Regions from separate parts of the Paracoccus ferrooxidans genome, predicted to be linked through region 3. Evidence: riboswitches for the same ligand, from Rfam matches in the RefSeq annotation. Region 3 holds a riboswitch; each other region holds the start of a gene.

Region 1 (4,394 bases), on a different replicon from region 3:
GCCGCCGCCCCAGCCGGGCCATGGGCCGGCCCTCCAGCCGGATCTCGCCGCGGCTCGGGCGCAGCAGGCCCGCCATCAGCCCCATCAGCGTCGACTTGCCCGATCCGTTCGGCCCGATCAGGCCCAGGGTCTCGCCCGGATGCAGGCGCAGGCTGATGTCGGACAGGATCTCGCGGCCGCGCACGGCATGGCCGGCGCCGACGGCTTCCAGGATGGGCGTCATCGCTGCCGGCCCCGGATCATGACCACGGCAAAGGCGGGCGCGCCGACCAGCGCGGTGATGACGCCGATGGGCAGCACCTGGCCGGGAATGACGATGCGCGAGACCACGTCGGACAGCACCAGGAACACCGCCCCCGCCAGCGCCGTCGCCGGGACCAGCCTGGCATGGCGCGGCCCGACGAGGATGCGCATCGCATGCGGCACCACCAGCCCGACGAAGCCGATGGCCCCGGCGATCGAGACCATGATCGCCGTCGCCAGCGAGGCCGTGCCGATCAGCAGCGCCTGCGTGCGCCGCAGGTCGATGCCAAGCGACGCGGCGCTTTCCGCCCCGAAGGCGAAGGCGTCGAGCGTGCGCGCATGCCACAGCCCGATCCCCAGCGCCAGCGCCGCCATCGGCACCGCGACCCAGCTGTCCGGCCAGCGCACGCCCGACAGGTTGCCCAGCAGCCAGAACATGATGCCGCGCGCCTGCTCGGCGCTGGCCGATTGCGCGATGATCAGCGCGGTCAGCGCGTTGAACATCTGCGAGCCGGCGATGCCCGCCAGGATGATGACCCCGGCGCCGCGCATTCCGGTCCCGCCGCCGGCGGCGCGCGCCAGCGCCGCGACCAGCGCGAAGGCGGTCAGCGCCCCGGCAAAGGCGCCCGCCGACATGCTGAGCAGCCCCGCGCCGATCCCCGCCACCGCGACCGTGACCGCCCCGGTCGAGGCCCCGGCCGAAATCCCCAGCAGATAGGGCTCGGCCAGGGGGTTGCGCAGCAGCGCCTGCAGGATCAGCCCCGACAGCGCCAGGCTTGCGCCGCCGCAGGCCGCGACCACCGCCCGCGACAGCCGGTAATGCCAGATCACGCTGGCGTCGATCGGGTCGAGCGCCGCCGAGCCAAGCCCGGCCTTGACCGCCAGCACTTCGATGACGGTGGCCAGCGGAATGCGCGTCTCGCCCACCGCCGTGCCGAAGAGCAGCGCCGCGACCAGCACGGCGGGGGCCAGCCACAGCCAGCCCCGATTGCGCCCCGTGCTGCGGGTCGCGGCGCGCGCCCTCATTGCAGGTCGAACCCGGCCAGCGAGTCCGCCAGCGATTCCAGCGCGTAGATCGCGCGCACCGAGGGATCCATCGCATTGGCCGGCATGGTCAGGATGCGGTCGTTCTTCACCGCCTCCATCTCGCTTGTCACCGGGTCCGAGGTCAGGAAATCGCGCTTGACGGCGATGTCGTCGGCGGGAAAGCGGCGGCGGTTCATCTCGGCCGCGACGATGAAGGTCGGGCCGGCCTTGGCGATGGTTTCCCAGCCGACGGTCGGCCATTCCTCGGGCGAGGCGACGACATTCTGCACCCCCAGCTTGGACAGCATCCAGCCCGGCACGCCATTGGCGCCCGCGACATAGGGGTCGATCTCGATCTCGGCCGAGGAATACCAGAACAGGCCCGACACGCCCTCGGGCAGGTCCAGCGCCTGCGCCCGCTCGACCGCCGCCGCCTCGCGCGCCTTCAGGTCGGCGATCACCTCGGCCCCGCGCTCCGATACGTCGAAGATCGCCGCCAGTTCCTCGATGCCCTGGTAAAGCAGCGCGGTGTCGAACAGGACCGTGCGCGCGCCGTCCATGCTTTGCGTATTGTCCTTGCCGACGCATTCGGTCGGCATGATCCAGCTGGGGATCTGCGCGTCGTCGAACATCTCGCGCGTGCCGACCGCGCCCTGCGGGCCGATCATCCATTCATAGGCCGTGACCACCAGCCCAGGCTTCTTGGCCAGCACGCTTTCGAAGCTGGGGGCGTTGTCGGCCAGCCGCTCGACCCTGGCGTCCGCCTCGGCAAATTCGGGCAGGACCGGGTTGATCCACAGCGCCGTGCCCGCCACCTTGTCGGCCAGCCCAAGCATATACAGGATCTCGGTCGTGCTTTGCCCGACGCTGACGACGCTTTCGGGCGCCTTGTCGAAAGTGACCTCGTGGCCGCAGCTGGTCAGGGTCAGCGGGTATTCGGTGCCCGCCAGCGCCATCGGCGCCAGGGTGGACGTGGCGATGATCGCCGTGGTGAGCCTCAGCATGATGTTTCCTTCCGCTACATCATGAACAGGCCGGATGAGCGGATGGAGACCGGGCCAATGCCGGTCGCAACCCCTCCCGAGCCGACCCGCTCGGATTGGTCAAACGTCGTCGGCAGGTCTCCTGACTGGCGGGTCACGGCAGGGATGCGGCCTTCCCATGGCACGGGGCCACAGTGGCGTTCTCGCATCCTGCTCGCCGCCTACAGTTGCGGGGGCAGTTCCGGTTCGGGGCCTTGCGACCCCGGCGGATTCCCTTTCAATTCCTTGCGGAAACCGACGCGCTCTCCCTAGCTGCCGGCGCGGGCGCTGGCAAGCGTCAGCATGGGCGCCCGGCCACGGCCTGCCTGCGGGCGCCTAGCCCTCCTCGAAGCTGAAGATCGCCAGGCTGCGCTCGCGCTCGTTCACGCGCAGCCGGCGGTTGATCGGGGCATGGGCGCGGGCCGAGCAATCCGGCCGCTCGCAGAGATAGCAGTTCAGCCCGATATCCACCGGCCGGATGCGGTCCAGGTCGATGCCGTCGGCATAGACCAGCCGCGGCGCATAGGCCACGTCGCAGCCCAGCCCGATCGCCAGCCGTTGCGCCGGTGCGCCATGGGTGCCGCCGGCCCGCGCCACCGTGCGCGCGATCGAGAAATAGCTGGCGCCCTCGGGCATGCGGATGACCTGGGTCTGCACCCGGTCCGGCGTCTCGAAGGCGGCATGGATGTTCCACAAGGGGCAGGTGCCGCCGAAGCGCGAGAACGGGAACCGCCCGGCGCTGAAGCGTTTCGAGATGTTCCCGGCCCGGTCCACCCGCACGAAGAAGAACGGGATGCCCCGCGCCTCGGGGCGTTGCAGCGTCGACATGCGATGCGCGGTCTGCTCGAAGCTGGCGCCGAAGCGGTGGCCCAGCAGCTCGACGTCGTAGCGCGCCGATTCGCAGGCGGCGAGAAAGCGGGCATAGGGCATCATCAGCGCCGCCGCGAAGTAATTCGCCAGGCTCACCCGCATCAGCGCGACGGCAGGCGGGTCGGCCAGTCCCGCCTCGTCGACCAGCCGGGCGATCAGCGGCTCCTGCTCCAGCCGGGCCAGCAGCACGCCGATCTGGAAGCGGCGGCTGGACTGCGCCAGCAGTTCCGACAGCATCAGCTCGCGCCGGTGCGGGTCGAAGCGGCGCAGCTGCTCGCCCATGACCGGGGCGGGCAGGATGCGCACAGCGATGCCATGCGCGGCCAGCCGGCCGGTCAGGGCCATGTGCGGCTCGTTGCGGTGCAGCGCCAGCTCCTCGGCCAGCGCCTCGGCGGCGCGGTCCAGCGCATCGACATGGTTGCGCCGGGCATAGAACCAGCCGCGCACCGCATCGACCGGGCGCGATGTGCCGGCCAGCGCCTCGACCTTGTCGCGATCGGTCAGCGGGTTGTCGTCGGCCTGCGGCCGCAGCAGCGCTTGGCGGTGGCTGTCGTGCAGCCGCACGAAGGCCGCCGCGATCCGGGGCGAGGCTTGCAGCACCGCCTCGATCTCGGCGCGGGACGGCGCGCCCGCCTCCAGCGCCGGATCCTTCAGCGCCGCGGCGAAATCCGCCGCAAGCTGCGCGTCGGTCGAGGGCGCAAGCTCGGCGATGTTCATGTCATAGACCTCGGCCAGCCGCATCAGGAAGCGCGCCGAGGCCGGGCGCTGGTCGGCCTCGATCAGCGTGACATAGCTGGCCGAGACGCCCAGCTCGGCCGCCATCTGCGCCTGGGTCAGCCCCAGCGACTGGCGCAGCACGCGCAGGCGCTGGCCGATGAGCAGTTTCTTGCCTCGGGTCATGTGACAAACCTTACAAGTTCTGCGGCTACACGGTGACAAGATTGACCGCCACACCCGTTGTTTTCAAAGCAATAATGCACATGCAGCATGACATTACTACTGTGACATTACGCCGTGAATCACAGGAGGCCGCCATGCCGCTCGACCGCAATGCCCCACCGCTTCCGCCCGTCGTCCTGCGCGCCGTGCCGGGCGCGCATCATGTCCTGACCCCCGAGGCGCTGGGTTTCGTCGCCGCATTGCAGGCCCGCTTTGGCCTGCGGCTGCATGCGCTGATGGTCGCCCGCGCCCGCCGGCAGGAGCGCATCGACCGGGGCGAGTTGCCCGACTACC
Region 2 (4,394 bases), on a different replicon from region 3:
CGCGGGTCTTTGCCTCGCCGCGTTCGGGTTGCAGGGCGATCAGGTCGGCGCCGTGGCGGAGGGCGGCGAAGCGGAAGCCGTCGGGGGGCTCGCCCCATGCGGCGGCGAGGTCGTCGCGCAGGCGTTGCGGCAGGCGGGCCAGCGCCCGGCGGTAGTCCGAGAGCGGCCAGTGGATGCGCTCGGCGGTCAGCCGCCGGCCCAGGTCGTCATGGGAAAGCCCGAGGATCGCGCCGCAGGAGGCCAGCGCGTCCAGTCCGACCGCATGGGCCAGCTGATGCGTCTTGCCGGGATAGGTGGACAGCACCACCGCGCGGCGTGTCGCCTGCCGCAGCCGGTGCCAGGCGGTGATCCGCGCCACCGCCGCGTCGATGCGGTCCGGGTCGGGGGCATGGATCACGCGGGCGAATTGCAGGTCGGGGTCGCGCTCTTGCGGTTCCTTGAAGCTGATCGCGCCCAGGAATATGCGGCCGTCCACCTCGGGCAGCACGACATGCATCGCCAGGTCGGCGGCGGAAAGCCCGCGGTCCTCGGCCGCCCAGAGGGCGCGGGGCGCGGTGGACAGCGCCACCTGAAAGACCGGGCAATCCGTGCCGTCGAAGGGCGTGGCGCCGGCATCGTCGCGGGCGGAAAAGGCGGTCAGGTTCACCACCGCGACAAGGCCGGGCAGGTGCGGCGCCAGCCAGTCGGCAAAGCCCGGCGCCTTCAGCGAGGGCGCAAAGACCCCGGTCGCGGCAAAGCCGGCCGTGCGCAGGGCGCGGATCATCGCATCCACCGGCGCAAGGTCCGCCGCGGTCAGGTAGCTGCGATAGAAGCTGACCAGCACGCCGGGTTCGGGGTCGGGCCGGGGGCGGTCGATGACGCCGCGGTCGGGATCGTAGAAGCCGAAGTCAGGGATCGTGGCCTGCCCCTGGACCGGGGCGGCGGGCAGGCCGGCGGCCCCGGCCAGTTCCGCCAGCGCCATCTGCGCCGCGACCGCGCCGCCCTGGTCGCAAAGCGCCGCCAGCCGATGCAGCAGCGGCAGCGGCAGGGTGGAAAACCGCTCCAGCGTCGGGTCGGGACGCCCGTCCGCCGGCAGGAAGGCCAGGGCGATCCCGCGGCGGCGGGCCAGATCCTGAAGGCTGGCGACGCCGTAATGCCAATAGGGCTCGCCGCCGATCAGCCGGACCAGCACGGCGCGGGCGCCGGAAAGCGTTGCCTCGCAATACTGATCGACCGAGACCGGGTGCCGCAGCGCCGAGAGGTTGCACAGCCGCAGCGAAGGCAGCCCCCCGGCAGCGCGATGCCAGCCCGCCGCGAAAGCGCCGAGGTCGCTGTCGGAATAGGACAGCACGACCAGGTCGGCGGGGCCTTGGCCGGGGTCGGTCGGAACCTCGGTCTCTTCCAGCCCACGGCTTTCGCGGAAGACGACATGCATCGTCAGGCAGCCAGGACCGCCCGGATCGCGGCCTCGTCGATGTCGTCATGTTCGGCGATCACCACCAGGCGCGAGGCGCGGGGGGCGTCGCCCCAGGGCCGGTCGTATTGGTGCCGCACCCGCTCGCCCACCGCCTGCACCAGAAGGCGCATGGGCTTGCCGGCGACGGCGACATGGCCCTTGACCCGCAGGATGTTCTGTTCGCGGGCCAGCCGCTCGATGCGGGCGGCAAGCTCGCCGGGGTCGGCGATCTCGGCCAGCTCGATCACCACCGAATCGAAATCGTCGTGTTCGTGGTCGTCGGCGCCGTCGTGGTGGCTGGGGCGGGCGGCCAGGTCATCCTCGGCCGCGGCACCCAGGCCCAGGATCACCCGCGGGTCGATCACCCCGTCGGTCAAGGGCAGGATCGGCAGCTTGCGCGGCGCCTCGGCCTCGATCACCGCGCGGGCGGCGGCCAGCCCGGCATCGCCGGCCAGGTCGGCCTTGGACAGCAGCACGATGTCGGCGCAGGCGATCTGGTCCTCGAACACCTCGGACAGGGGCGTCTCGTGGTCGAGGCTGTCGTCGGCGGCGCGCTGCGCCTCGACCGCGGCCTCGTCGGGGGCGAAGCGGCCCGCCGCCACCGCCTCGGCATCGGCGAGTGCGATCACCCCATCCACGGTGATGCGCGAGCGGATCGCCGGCCAGTCGAAGGCCTTCAGCAAGGGCTTGGGCAGGGCCAGGCCCGAGGTCTCGATCAGGATGTGGTCGGGCTTGACCGGCATCGCCATCAGCCGTTCCAGCGTCGGGATGAAATCGTCGGCGACGGTGCAGCAGATGCAACCGTTCGACAGCTCCATGATGTTCTCGGCCGGGCAATTCTCGTCGGCGCAGGATTTCAGGATCTCGCCGTCGACGCCCATGGTGCCGAATTCGTTGACCAGCACCGCCAGCCGCTTGCCCTGCGGCTGCGACATCAGGTGGCGGATCAGCGTGGTCTTGCCGGCGCCCAGAAAGCCGGTGATGACGGTGACGGGGGTCTTGGTCAGGTCGCTCATCTTCTATCCAATCGGGGGAATGCGCGCGAGGCTGCGCTTGCGGAAAATCGTGACGCGCTCGCGCCAGGGCACGATGCCGTCGGGGGCCTGGGCATAGGCGGCGGCGCCCAGCAGGATCTCGGTCGCGTCCTCGGCCGACATGCGGCCGTAGACATAGGTCCAGCGGCCCGGCGCCGACAGCGCGATGGCGGCGCCGTTGGCGCAGGCGGACAGGCATTCGACGGGGACGATGCGCACGCCGTCGGGGGCGCCTTCGGCCGCCAGCGCGTCATGCAGCCGCGCGCCGGGCACGGGCTCGCCCTCGGGGACGGGCTGGCCGGCGCGGCAGGTGATGCAGACATGCAGCGTGACGGTCATGCGCCCTTCATCCCTCAAGGCGGCACGAGGCAGGGGACCAGCGCCCAAGCCCCAGCGGGAACACCCCGTCCGCCGGTCAATCCTTCGCGCGCTGGCAGGTCTCCCGGCTTGCGGATTCGGGCCTGGGCCCACGGCCGCCCCGCCTTCCCGGCGTCTCGCCAGTGGCCTCGGGGCGACCTTTCCGGTCACGGTCGCGGGGGCGGCTGCTTCCAGGCGGTTGCCTGTCGCATTCCCTCTTCGCCTGTCGTAGGACAGGAACCAGCGCCTCTCGTCTGTGCGCGCCCGGTCCCGACTTGTCAAGCGAAGGAGTGCCCGATGCAGACCGACGACAATACCCGCCACGCCGAGAAGATGGCCCGGATCAAGGCCGCCCGCGACCGGATGATGGCCGAGAAGCAGGGCGAGAAGGGCCTGGTCATCGTCCATACCGGCAAGGGCAAGGGCAAGTCGTCCTCGGGCTTCGGCATGATCCTGCGCTGCATCGCCCATGGCATGCCCTGTGCGGTGGTGCAGTTCATCAAGGGCGCCTGGGACACCGGCGAGCGGCGGTTGCTGACCACGCATTTCGGCGACCTGTGCCAGTTCCACGCCATGGGCGAGGGCTTCACCTGGGAAACCCAGGACCGCGAGCGCGACATCGCCGCCGCCCGCGCCGGCTGGGAAAAGGCCAAGGAGCTGATCCGCGATCCGCAGATCCGCATGGTCCTGCTGGACGAGATCAACATCGCGCTGCGCTATGACTACCTGGACCTGGACGAGGTGCTGGATTTCCTGCGCAGCGAAAAGCCGCCGATGACGCATGTGGTCCTGACCGGACGCAACGCCAAGCCGGAACTGATCGAGCTTGCCGATCTTGTGTCCGAGATGGAGCAGGTCAAGCACCCCTTCCGCGATGGCATCAAGGCGCAACCGGGGGTGGAGTTCTAGCCTGTTTCCTGTCATCTGCCGCTTGTGCAGGACCAGTGAATTCGAAAGGATGTTCGGACATGTTTGCGAGACAAGGCCTTGTGGCGCTGCTGGCGATCTGCCCCGTCTCGGCGGCCTGGGCCGTGCCCGCCACCGAAGAGGGGGCCGCGCGGCTGAGCGGCGTTTTCCAGACCTATTTCGGCGGCACCGAGGGCGTGGTCGCCGTCACCCCCCAGGGCGAAAGCTATGAGCTGCGGATCGACCCGGCGCCGCTGCTGGCGCAGGTTCCGGCCGAGCAGGCCCAGGTCAGCGTCTCGGCCCTGACCTATCGGCTGACCGACAATGGCGACGGCAGCTGGGGCGTCAGCGAGGACCAGGTGCTGAGCTGGTCGGTGGTGGTGCCGCGCCTGTTCGAGCAGAAGGGCACGACCAAGGTCGAATCCACCGGCATCTGGGACGAGGGGCTGATGAGTTTCCGCGAACAGACGGCGGTGATGACGGATTACGTCATCGAGTCGGTGCAATATGCGCCCCCGCCGCCGCCCGGCGCCGAAGCCGCGCCCGAACAGCCCCCGGCCGAGCCCGAGGTGGTCTCGCGCGATCACCAGCGCACGGCGCGGATGGAGGTGTCGCTGACCGGCGCGCCCGGCAAGGCCGGCGGCGTCGACCAGGCCATGAGC
Region 3 (4,394 bases):
GGCCCGGCGCCGCCAGCATCATCGCCAGCTGGTCGGTGCAGAGGTTCATCGACAGCACTCGGCGCGGCGGCTCGGCCGCGGCGGGCTGGAAAAATCCCGGCAGGATCAGGCCGGCCAGAAGGCCGGCGACAAGGCCGAGCCGCCTTACCATTTCGCCGTCAGGCCGGCGTAAAGGGTGCGGCCCTGCGAGGCATAGCCCCAGACATCGGAATATTCCTTGTCGAACAGGTTCACGACGCGGCCGGTCACGCGGAGATTCGCGGTCAGGTCGTAGCCCGCCGCCAGGTTGACCACGGTATGGGCGGGCAGTTCGCGGGTCGGGTAGGCACCCCAATATTGCGTATCCCAATTGCCCGAGACATGGCGAATGTCCGCCGTGACGGTGCCACGCCCTTCCAGGACGGCCAGCGTCGCCGACAGGCCCAGTTCATGCCGGGGCCGGCGCACCTCGACCGAGCCGTCCGGGTTGCGGGCGTCCAGATAGGTGTAGTTCAGCGCGACATCCAGGCTGTCGGTCGCCTTGATGCGGGCCGTCACCTCGACCCCTTCGCGCGGGCTTTCGCCGGCCTGGTTGCGATAGCTGTAATAGCTGGTGCCGCCCTCGGCGCGGACCAGATAGCTTTCGATCTCGTCGCGCAGCTTTTCGTTGAAATAGGTGACGTCGACCACGCCCATGCCATTGGGAAGTTGCGCCTCGACGCCCAGGTCGAATCCGCGGTTCTTTTCGGGCTTCAGGTTCGGATTGCCCAGGTAGACCGAAGAGCCATAATCCGCATTGGCGTAAAGCTCGAAATAGGACGGGTTGACCAGCCCGGTCCCGGCCGAGGCGTGCAGGCGGAAGGGCCGGTCCGGCACGTGCCAGGACAGGCCCAGGTTCCAGCTGGTGAAGTCCTCGAACACCTTGTTGCCGTCGTGGCGGACACCGGCCTGGACATCCAGCCCGTTGTCCAGAAAGCCGCGATACTCCAGCGCGACCGAGGTCATCTCGCGCCGGTTTTCCGGGGCCGAGGAGCTTTCGTCCCTTTGCCGCTCGGCCAGCACGTTCAGCAGGTGCGACGCCTCGGCCACCGTGCCGTCGATGCCGAAGCTGCCGCGGTATTTCAGCTTGCGCGTCTCGCCGCGCGTGACCGGGCCGCCCTCGTAGCTTTGCTTGTAGATCGTGTCCTGATAGTCCAGCCGATGCGTCAGCCGGCCGCCCAGCATGGAATATTCGGCCCAGATCCCGCCCTGGAACTCGTCGCGTTCGCTGTATTTGTGCGGGTCGTCCACCACATATTCCTGCGCGCTGGTCGCGGACCAGCTGGTGGAATCGTAATCGTATTTCTCCTTCGCGCGGCGCAGGGTGGTGCCCAGGCGCAGATCCTCGCCGATCTGCCAGTCGCCCGAAAGCCCGATGGTCTTGCGGTTGGTCCCGTCCTTTTCGCCGCCGTCGCCCGACTGGTCATAGCCGTGGTCGTCCCGCGCCGAGAGGGTCAGCGCGATCCCGCCCTGCGCGCCGCGCTGGCTGACATGGGCCGAGGCGGCGGCGCCGTTGCCCAGCTCGACCGAGCCGCCGTAATGCAGCCCCGGCCCGCCCCTGCGGGTGATGATATTGATGACGCCCGCCGAGGCGTTCGAGCCGTAATAGACCGATTGCGGCCCGCGCAGCACCTCGATGCGCTCGATATTGGCGGTCTCCAGCCCGGACAGGATGTATTCGTCGGCCCCGCCCGTCGCCTCGATCCCGTCGATCAGGATCAGCGTGTGGTTGCCCTCGCCGCCGCGGATGCGGACCTGGGTGAAGGTCGAGCCGGTGGCCGAGACCGAAACCCCCGGCACGGCGCGCAGCGCGTCCTGCACGGTGGCGATGCCCCTGGCCTCGATCTCGGCGGCGGTCAGCACGGTATGGGCGCGGGCATAGCCGCCCTCGGCCACGGCGGTCAGCCCGCCCGAGATCACCACCTCGTCCAGGCGATAGCCTTCCTGGCCGGTGGCGGCCGCCGGCAGCAGGGCGGCGGTGGCGGCCAGCAGGGAAACCGGAGTTCTGAACATTCCAAAGCCTTTCCAGCACGGGCCCGCGGCCCGCGATTTGCAGAAATGCCCTGCGGAAAGGCTGGCAGGCCCGACCGCAGGACGACGATCGTCACCTCTGCGGAACGGCCGCTTTCCAGACGCGCCCCGCGCCGGAAATGGGTGATCGCCACGGCAGGTCTCCTGGCTTGCGGATCGCTGCTCAGGCCGGCCTTCCCAGGAGATCCCAGTGGCACGTTCGACCGTCGCTCACCGCTTACAGTTGCGGGGGCAGCCCCGGCCTTGCCCTGGCCGCATCGCGGCCGGCGGGCGCACCGGTGTTCCCTTTTCATCCGGCGCGCAAGCCCGCCGGAACCGTAGCGGCCCCGCATTGCCGCAGCCGGGCGCCGGCTGTCAAGCGGCAATGCGCCCTGCGCCCGGCCGCCGCGACAACCTGTCCGGGAACGCGGCCGCGGAACCGCCCGCCGGGCCGCGGCATTGGGTCAGGTATCCGACGGAAGGGAAGGTCAAGCGATGGCCATGCCGCAGATCCTGGCCGTGCTGATCCTTTGCGCGATGATGGCGCTGTTCGTCTGGGGGCGGCTGCGCTACGACGTGGTGGCGATGATCGCGCTGCTGGCTTCGCTGCTGGCCGGCACGGTCAAGCCGGAGGAGGCGTTCCGCGGCTTCAGCGACGACATCGTCATCATCGTCGGCAGCGCGCTGGTGGTCAGCGCCGGCATCTCGCGCTCGGGCGTGATCGAGGCGGTGATGCGCCGGATGCTGGGGCGGTTGCGGACCCTGCGCTGGCAGCTTCTGGTGCTGGTCGGCTCGGTCACGGGCCTGTCGGCGCTGGTCAAGAACATCGGCGCGCTGGCCATGCTGATGCCGGCGGCGCTGAAGATGGCGCGGCGCTCGGGGCATTCGCCCTCGGCCTATCTGATGCCGATGGCCTTCGGCTCGCTCCTGGGCGGGCTGATCACGCTGGTCGGCACCTCGCCCAACATCATCGTCTCGCGGGTGCGCGAGCAGATGACGGGCCAGCCCTTCACCATGTTCGACTATGCGCCGGTCGGCCTCGGCCTGTCGCTGGTGGGGCTGGTCTTCCTGCTTTTCGCCCATCGGCTGCTGCCGCGCGACCGCCGTGCGACGGCCTCGCTGAGCGAGGCGGTGAACATCAGCGACTATCACACCGAGGCCACCGTCCCCGAGGGCGCCGGCATCGTCGGCATGACGGTGGGCGAGTATCTCAGCGCCGTCGATGGCGAGGTGGCCGTGACCGGGCTGATCCGCGGCGGCGCGCGCCGCGCGGTGACGCTGCCCGACACGGTGATCGAGATGGGCGACACGCTGCTGTTGCGCGGCGAGCCGAATGCGCTGGAACGCGCCGTGACCAAGCTGGGCATGGAGCTGACCCGGCAGGATGCGGCGGCCGAAGAGGGGCTGCCGGCCGACAAGATCGGCGTGATCGAGGCGGTGATCGCTCCGGCCTCGCTTCTGGTCGGCCAGACGGTGGGGCGGATCGCGCTGTTCGACCAGCATGGCGTGAACCTGATCGCGATTTCGCGCGCCGGGCATCGCATGACGCAGCGGCTCAGCCGGACGGTGCTGGCGGCGGGCGACGTGCTGCTGGTGCAGGGGCCGATCGAGCTGTTGCCCGAGCGGATGCGCGTGCTGGGCCTGCTGCCCCTGGCCGAGCGCCATATCCGGCTGGGCGGGGTGCGCAAGCAATTGCTGCCGGTGCTGATCCTGGCGGTCGCCATGGCGGCGACGGCGGCGGGGCTGGTGCCGGTCGCCGTCGCCTTCTTCGCCGCCGCCGTGCTGATGATCCTGACCGGCGCGATCAGCGCCGAGGAAGCCTATGAGGCCATCGAATGGCCGATCCTGATCATGCTGGGCGCGCTGATCCCGGTCAGCGAGGCGCTGCAAAAGACCGGCGTGACCGACCTGCTGGGCGCGTGGCTGTCGCAGGCGGCGACGGGCCTGCCGGTCTGGGGCGCGGTGACGCTGATCCTGGTCACGGCCATGGCGGTCACGCCCTTCCTGAACAATGCCGCGACCGTGCTGGTCATGGCCCCCATCGCCGCGACCTTTGCCGACCAGCTCGGCTATCGGCCCGATGCCTTCCTGATGGCGGTGGCGGTGGGCGCAGGCTGCGATTTCCTGACCCCCATCGGGCATCAGTGCAACACGCTGGTGATGGGGCCGGGCGGCTATCGCTTTGGCGACTACGCCCGGCTGGGGGCGCCGCTGTCGGCGCTGGTGGTGCTGACCGGCGTGCCGCTGATCCTGCTGGTCTGGCCGGTCTGACGGGCGGTCTGACGGGCCGTGTGACGGGCCGGTTCAGCCCGTCTCGGCCAGCGCGGCGCGGATGGCGCGGGCCAGGCGGCGGCAGCCCTCTTCCA
Region 4 (4,394 bases), on a different replicon from region 3:
GCGAACACGCGCCCTGGGCGCTGCTGGATTTCGGCATCCGCTGCGTGATCTCGACCAGCTTCGCCGACATCTTCTACAACAACTGCTTCAAGAACGGCATCCTGCCCATCGTCATGCCGCCAGAGGTGGTGGACGTGCTGATGGAGGACGCCAAGAAGGGCGCCAACGCCCGCATGACCGTGGATCTGGAAAACATGACCGTGACCACCTCGGACGGGCAGAGCTTCCCCTTCGAGCTGGACCCGTTCCGCCGCCACTGCCTGCTGAACGGGCTGGACGACATCGGCCTGACCATGGAAAAGGCCCCCGCCATCGACGCCTACGAGGCGCAGATGGCCCAGAGCCGGCCTTGGGTGTAAGGCTGCTTGCCGGGGCGGCCCTGCTGGCCGCCCTTGGCCTGGCCGCCCAGGCCGATCCGCTGCGGATCGCGACCTTCAGCCCCGACCTGTCGCGCGACGGGCCGGGGCTTTTGTTGCGCGACCTCGGCCGCAAGGATGCGCAGATCGACGCCGTGGTGCAGGTGTTGGCGGAAACCCGGCCCGACATCCTGTTGCTGACGCATTTCGACTGGGATTACAAGGACAGCGCGCTGGACGCCTTTGCCGCCAGGCTGGCGCAGGCCGGGCTGGACTATCCGCACCGCTTCGCCGCCCGGCCGAATTCCGGCATGGCGACCGGGCTCGACCTGAACGCCGACGGGCGGCTGGGCACGGCCGACGATGCGCAGGGCTTCGGCACCTTCTCGGGACAGGGGGGCATGGCGATCCTGTCGCGCCATCCCATCGGTCCGGTCAAGGATTACACGGATTTCCTGTGGCGCGACCTGCCCGACAACCTGATGCCGCCGCTGCCCGAGGAGGTGGCGGCCATCCGCCGCCTGTCCTCGACCGCGCATTGGGATGCGGTGGTCACGGTCGCGGGCCGGCCGCTGCACCTCTTGGCCATGTCCGCGACGCCGCCGGTCTTCGACGGGCCCGAGGATCTGAACGGGCGACGCAACCATGACGAGCTGGCGTTCTGGCTGCATCACCTGCCTGACGGCCCCTTCGTTCTGGCCGGGAACCTGAACCTCGACCCCCTGGACAGCGAAGGCCGGCCCGAGGCGCTGGCCCGGATCATGGCGCATGTCACCGACCCCCTGCCCCGCAGCGCGGGCGGCGCGGCGGCCAAGGGCGGGGTGAACGACGGCCACCGGGGCGATCCGGCGCTGGATACCGGCGACTGGCCGGACGACAAGCCGCCGGGCAACCTGCGCGTCGATTACGTCCTGCCGGCAAGGCCGCTCAAGGTGCTGGACTCGGGCGTGTTCTGGCCGGCCGAGGGACCGCTGGCCAAGGCCGCGCTGGCCGCTTCCGCGCACCGGCTGGTCTGGGTCGACCTGGACTGGCCGCCGGCACCCTGATTCGGACAAGCCCCTTCCGCCCGCCCCCGCGCGATGCCCCGGCGTCTTCTCCGTTGTCCAAATACCCATGCGACGGCGCCGCCCGCCGGCCCGTCGCCCGGCCTTCGACCCCGCCCGCAGCGGCCACCCGATTCCGCTTGCCGCCGCCGCGGCATCGCAGGTAACATGCGCGTGTATCGGTGCCCCTTTCCGGGGCCAAAAGGGAATGCGGTGCGGCCCCGGGGCATCCAGGGGCCAAATCCGCAGCCGCCCCCGCGACTGTAGGCGGAGAGCGGACGTCCATCGCGCCACTGGCCATCCGGCCGGGAAGGCGGGCGTCTGCCGTGACCCGCAAGCCAGGAGACCTGCCGATGCAGGAACCGCAATGTCGTCGGGTTGGACGACCAAAGGAAAGGGTCGCAGATGACCGCAAAACCCATGACCGCCGCCGGCGCCAGCCGCGCCTCGGTCCTGTTTCCCGCCATCGCCGCCTTCGCGATCGGCTTCGGGCTGATCTTCATGTCCGGGCTGGTGCAGGCCGAGACCCTGCATGACGCCGCCCATGACGTGCGTCACGCGACCGGCTTCCCCTGCCACTGACATGTTCTCGCGCATTCTGACCAGCGGGTTGATCGCTGGCGCTGCAACGGGGCTGATTGCCGCCCTGTTGCAGCTTTGGTTCGTGCAGCCCGTGCTGCTGCATGCCGAACTGTATGAATCCGGCCAACTGGCCCATTTCGGCGCCGAGGCCGTCAGCGCGCACCAGGACTTGGGGCCCTTCGAATGGACCCGCAACATGCTTTCGGTCCTGTTCACCATGATGGTCTATGCCGGCTACGGGCTGATGCTGGTGGCGCTGATGGCGCTGTCCGAGGCGCAGGGCAACGCGGTCACGGCGCGGCAGGGGCTGCTTTGGGGTCTGGCCGGCTACCTGACCATGCAGCTTGCCCCCGCCTTCGGCCTGGCGCCGGAAGTGCCGGGCGTCGCCGCCGCCGATGTGCAGCTGCGCGCGATCTGGTGGCTGGGCACCGCCGCCGCCACCGGGCTGGCGCTGTGGCTGGTCGCCTTTGGCAAGGGCTGGGCGGCCTGGGGCGTGGCCATCGTGCTGATCCTGGCGCCGCATGTGATCGGCGCGCCGCAGCCGGACAGCTATGCCGGCCCGGTCCCGCCCGAGCTTTCGGCGGAATTCGCCGGGCGCGCCCTGGGTGCCGGCGCCATGGCCTGGGCGCTGCTCGGCCTGCTGGCCGGCTGGTTCTGGCAGCGCGAAAGCCAGCGCGCGCCGGTGCCGCAAGCCGCCTGATCCGGGCCGCAACCCTTTCGGCCGGGCGTGCCTGTCGCGCCCGGCCTTTCATGAAAGCGGGGAAAAGACATGGATCGTTCGATCCCGATGCTGCTGATCGGCCTGATCTTCGGCGGCGGCATGGGCTTCGTCATCGCCGCCGCCAACGGCATCACGCTGGACGGCCACGACCACGGCGCGCGTGGCCACGGCACCCAGGCCGCGGCGCATGACCACGGCGCGCCCATCGACCTGCCCGCGGGCAGCGCCACCGCCTCGGCCCGGCTGGAGCCCGACAGCACCGCCGGCTGGAACCTGTTCGTCGAGGCCGAGGGCTTCTGCTTCGCCCCCGAACATGCCGGGCTGGCCGATCGCCGCGGCGAGGGGCATGCGCATCTTTACCTGAACGGCGCCAAGATCGCCCGGCTCTACGGCCCGGCCCATCACCTCGACATGCTCGCCGCCGGCGACCGGCTGCGGGTCGAGCTGAACTCGAACGACCACCGCCCGCTGACCGTGGCGGGCCGGCCGCTCGCCGTGGAACTGACCGTGCCCGACCGCCCTGTCGGCATCCGCGCCGGGGCCGAGGGCCTGCCCGACAGCGCCATTTGCGCCACGCCCTGATGATGCGGTTCGGCCCCGAGGACCAGGCGGCGCTGGACCGCATCCTGCGCTGGCGCCGCGACGTGCGGCATTTCCGCGACGACCCGATCCCCGAGCCGCTGCTGGAGGAATTGCGCGCGGCGATGGAACTGGCGCCCTCGGTCGGCAATGCCCGGCCTTGGCGGGTGATCCGGGTCGAAAGCCCCGATCTGCGCGCCGCGATCCGCGCCGATTTCCTGCGCTGCAATGCCCGGGCCGCCGCCCGCTACCAGGGCCGGCAGCGGCAGGAATACGATGCGCTGAAGCTCGCCGGGCTGGACCGCGCGCCGGTCTGGCTGGCCGTCTTTACCGAGATCGACCCGTCCGAGGGCCACGGCCTTGGCCGCGCCACCATGCCGCAGACCCTGCGGCAATCGACGGCGATGGCGATCCATGCGCTGTGGCTGGCGGCACGGGTGCGCAACCTGGGCCTGGGCATGGTCTCGATCCTCGACCCCGCGCGGATCGGCCCGCTGCTGGCGGTGCCCGAAAGCTGGGAGTTCTCGGCGCTGCTCTGCCTCGGCTGGCCCGAGTTCACCGACGACACGCCGCTGCTGCACCGCACCGGCTGGCAGGAAAACACCGCCCCCGGCTGGCAGCGGCGCTGAAAGGCCCCGCCGCATCGGGCGGGGCCGCTTGGTTCAGGGCTGCGAGGTGGCCGGGCCCATGGGCTGACCGTTGACGGTAAAGGGGCCGCCGCCCTCGGGCATCTGGATGTCCCAGACATTCTCGCCGCTCGCGCCGGGCTTGGCCATGGCGCGGGCCATGCGCAGCATCATCAGCGGCTGGGCGGCCTCTTCGGGCGGGGCCGCGGCCAGCGCCGCCTCGACCTTGTCGAGCCCCGTGGCCGAGATCAGCGCCGCGCCGGTGGGCGCCGCGCCCGGACCGGCCGCGATGTCCGCGCGGTAGTCGATCTGGTAGCCGTCGCCCTTGATCTGCGACGGCGCAAGCTTCAGGTCGGCCGTGCCGCCGGGCAGCAGCGCCGCCTGCAGCTGTTCGGGCACCAGCCGCGCAAAGGGTTCCTCGGCGGCCAGGTCGAAGCCCTCGATCAGCATCTTCGCCGGCGCCGCCAGATCGAAGCCCGAGGCGGTG

Evidence for each region. A riboswitch is a leader RNA that binds a small molecule or an ion and turns the genes downstream of it on or off. The one in region 3 is predicted to bind cobalamin.
Region 1: it holds a riboswitch for cobalamin, as region 3 does, so the genes downstream of both, E3U26_RS16525 (TroA family protein) here and E3U26_RS22945 (TonB-dependent receptor plug domain-containing protein) in region 3, are expected to answer to the same signal.
Region 2: it holds a riboswitch for cobalamin, as region 3 does, so the genes downstream of both, E3U26_RS09705 (DUF1636 family protein) here and E3U26_RS22945 (TonB-dependent receptor plug domain-containing protein) in region 3, are expected to answer to the same signal.
Region 4: it holds a riboswitch for cobalamin, as region 3 does, so the genes downstream of both, E3U26_RS09735 (CbtB domain-containing protein) here and E3U26_RS22945 (TonB-dependent receptor plug domain-containing protein) in region 3, are expected to answer to the same signal.

What each region holds. Positions count from the first base shown of each region.
Region 1 is NZ_CP038201.1:721,551-725,944, reverse strand. It holds gene E3U26_RS16535 (ABC transporter ATP-binding protein) at 1-223, opposite strand, end outside; gene E3U26_RS16530 (FecCD family ABC transporter permease) at 220-1,269, opposite strand; gene E3U26_RS16525 (TroA family protein) at 1,266-2,273, opposite strand; cobalamin riboswitch at 2,368-2,566, opposite strand; gene E3U26_RS16520 (helix-turn-helix domain-containing protein) at 2,628-4,061, opposite strand; gene aceB (malate synthase) at 4,196-4,394, shown strand, end outside.
Region 2 is NZ_CP038198.1:1,931,632-1,936,025, forward strand. It holds gene cobN (cobaltochelatase subunit CobN) at 1-1,414, opposite strand, end outside; gene cobW (cobalamin biosynthesis protein CobW) at 1,417-2,451, opposite strand; gene E3U26_RS09705 (DUF1636 family protein) at 2,455-2,808, opposite strand; cobalamin riboswitch at 2,885-3,086, opposite strand; gene cobO (cob(I)yrinic acid a,c-diamide adenosyltransferase) at 3,124-3,735, shown strand; gene E3U26_RS09715 (hypothetical protein) at 3,795-4,394, shown strand, end outside.
Region 3 is NZ_CP038202.1:1,214,763-1,219,156, reverse strand. It holds gene E3U26_RS22950 (ABC transporter substrate-binding protein) at 1-151, opposite strand, end outside; gene E3U26_RS22945 (TonB-dependent receptor plug domain-containing protein) at 145-2,031, opposite strand; cobalamin riboswitch at 2,167-2,384, opposite strand; gene E3U26_RS22940 (SLC13 family permease) at 2,524-4,299, shown strand; gene E3U26_RS22935 (aminotransferase-like domain-containing protein) at 4,333-4,394, opposite strand, start outside.
Region 4 is NZ_CP038198.1:1,936,478-1,940,871, reverse strand. It holds gene leuD (3-isopropylmalate dehydratase small subunit) at 1-359, shown strand, start outside; gene E3U26_RS09740 (endonuclease/exonuclease/phosphatase family protein) at 350-1,402, shown strand; cobalamin riboswitch at 1,563-1,768, shown strand; gene E3U26_RS09735 (CbtB domain-containing protein) at 1,805-1,981, shown strand; gene E3U26_RS09730 (CbtA family protein) at 1,983-2,681, shown strand; gene E3U26_RS09725 (hypothetical protein) at 2,751-3,284, shown strand; gene bluB (5,6-dimethylbenzimidazole synthase) at 3,287-3,910, shown strand; gene E3U26_RS09715 (hypothetical protein) at 3,944-4,394, opposite strand, start outside.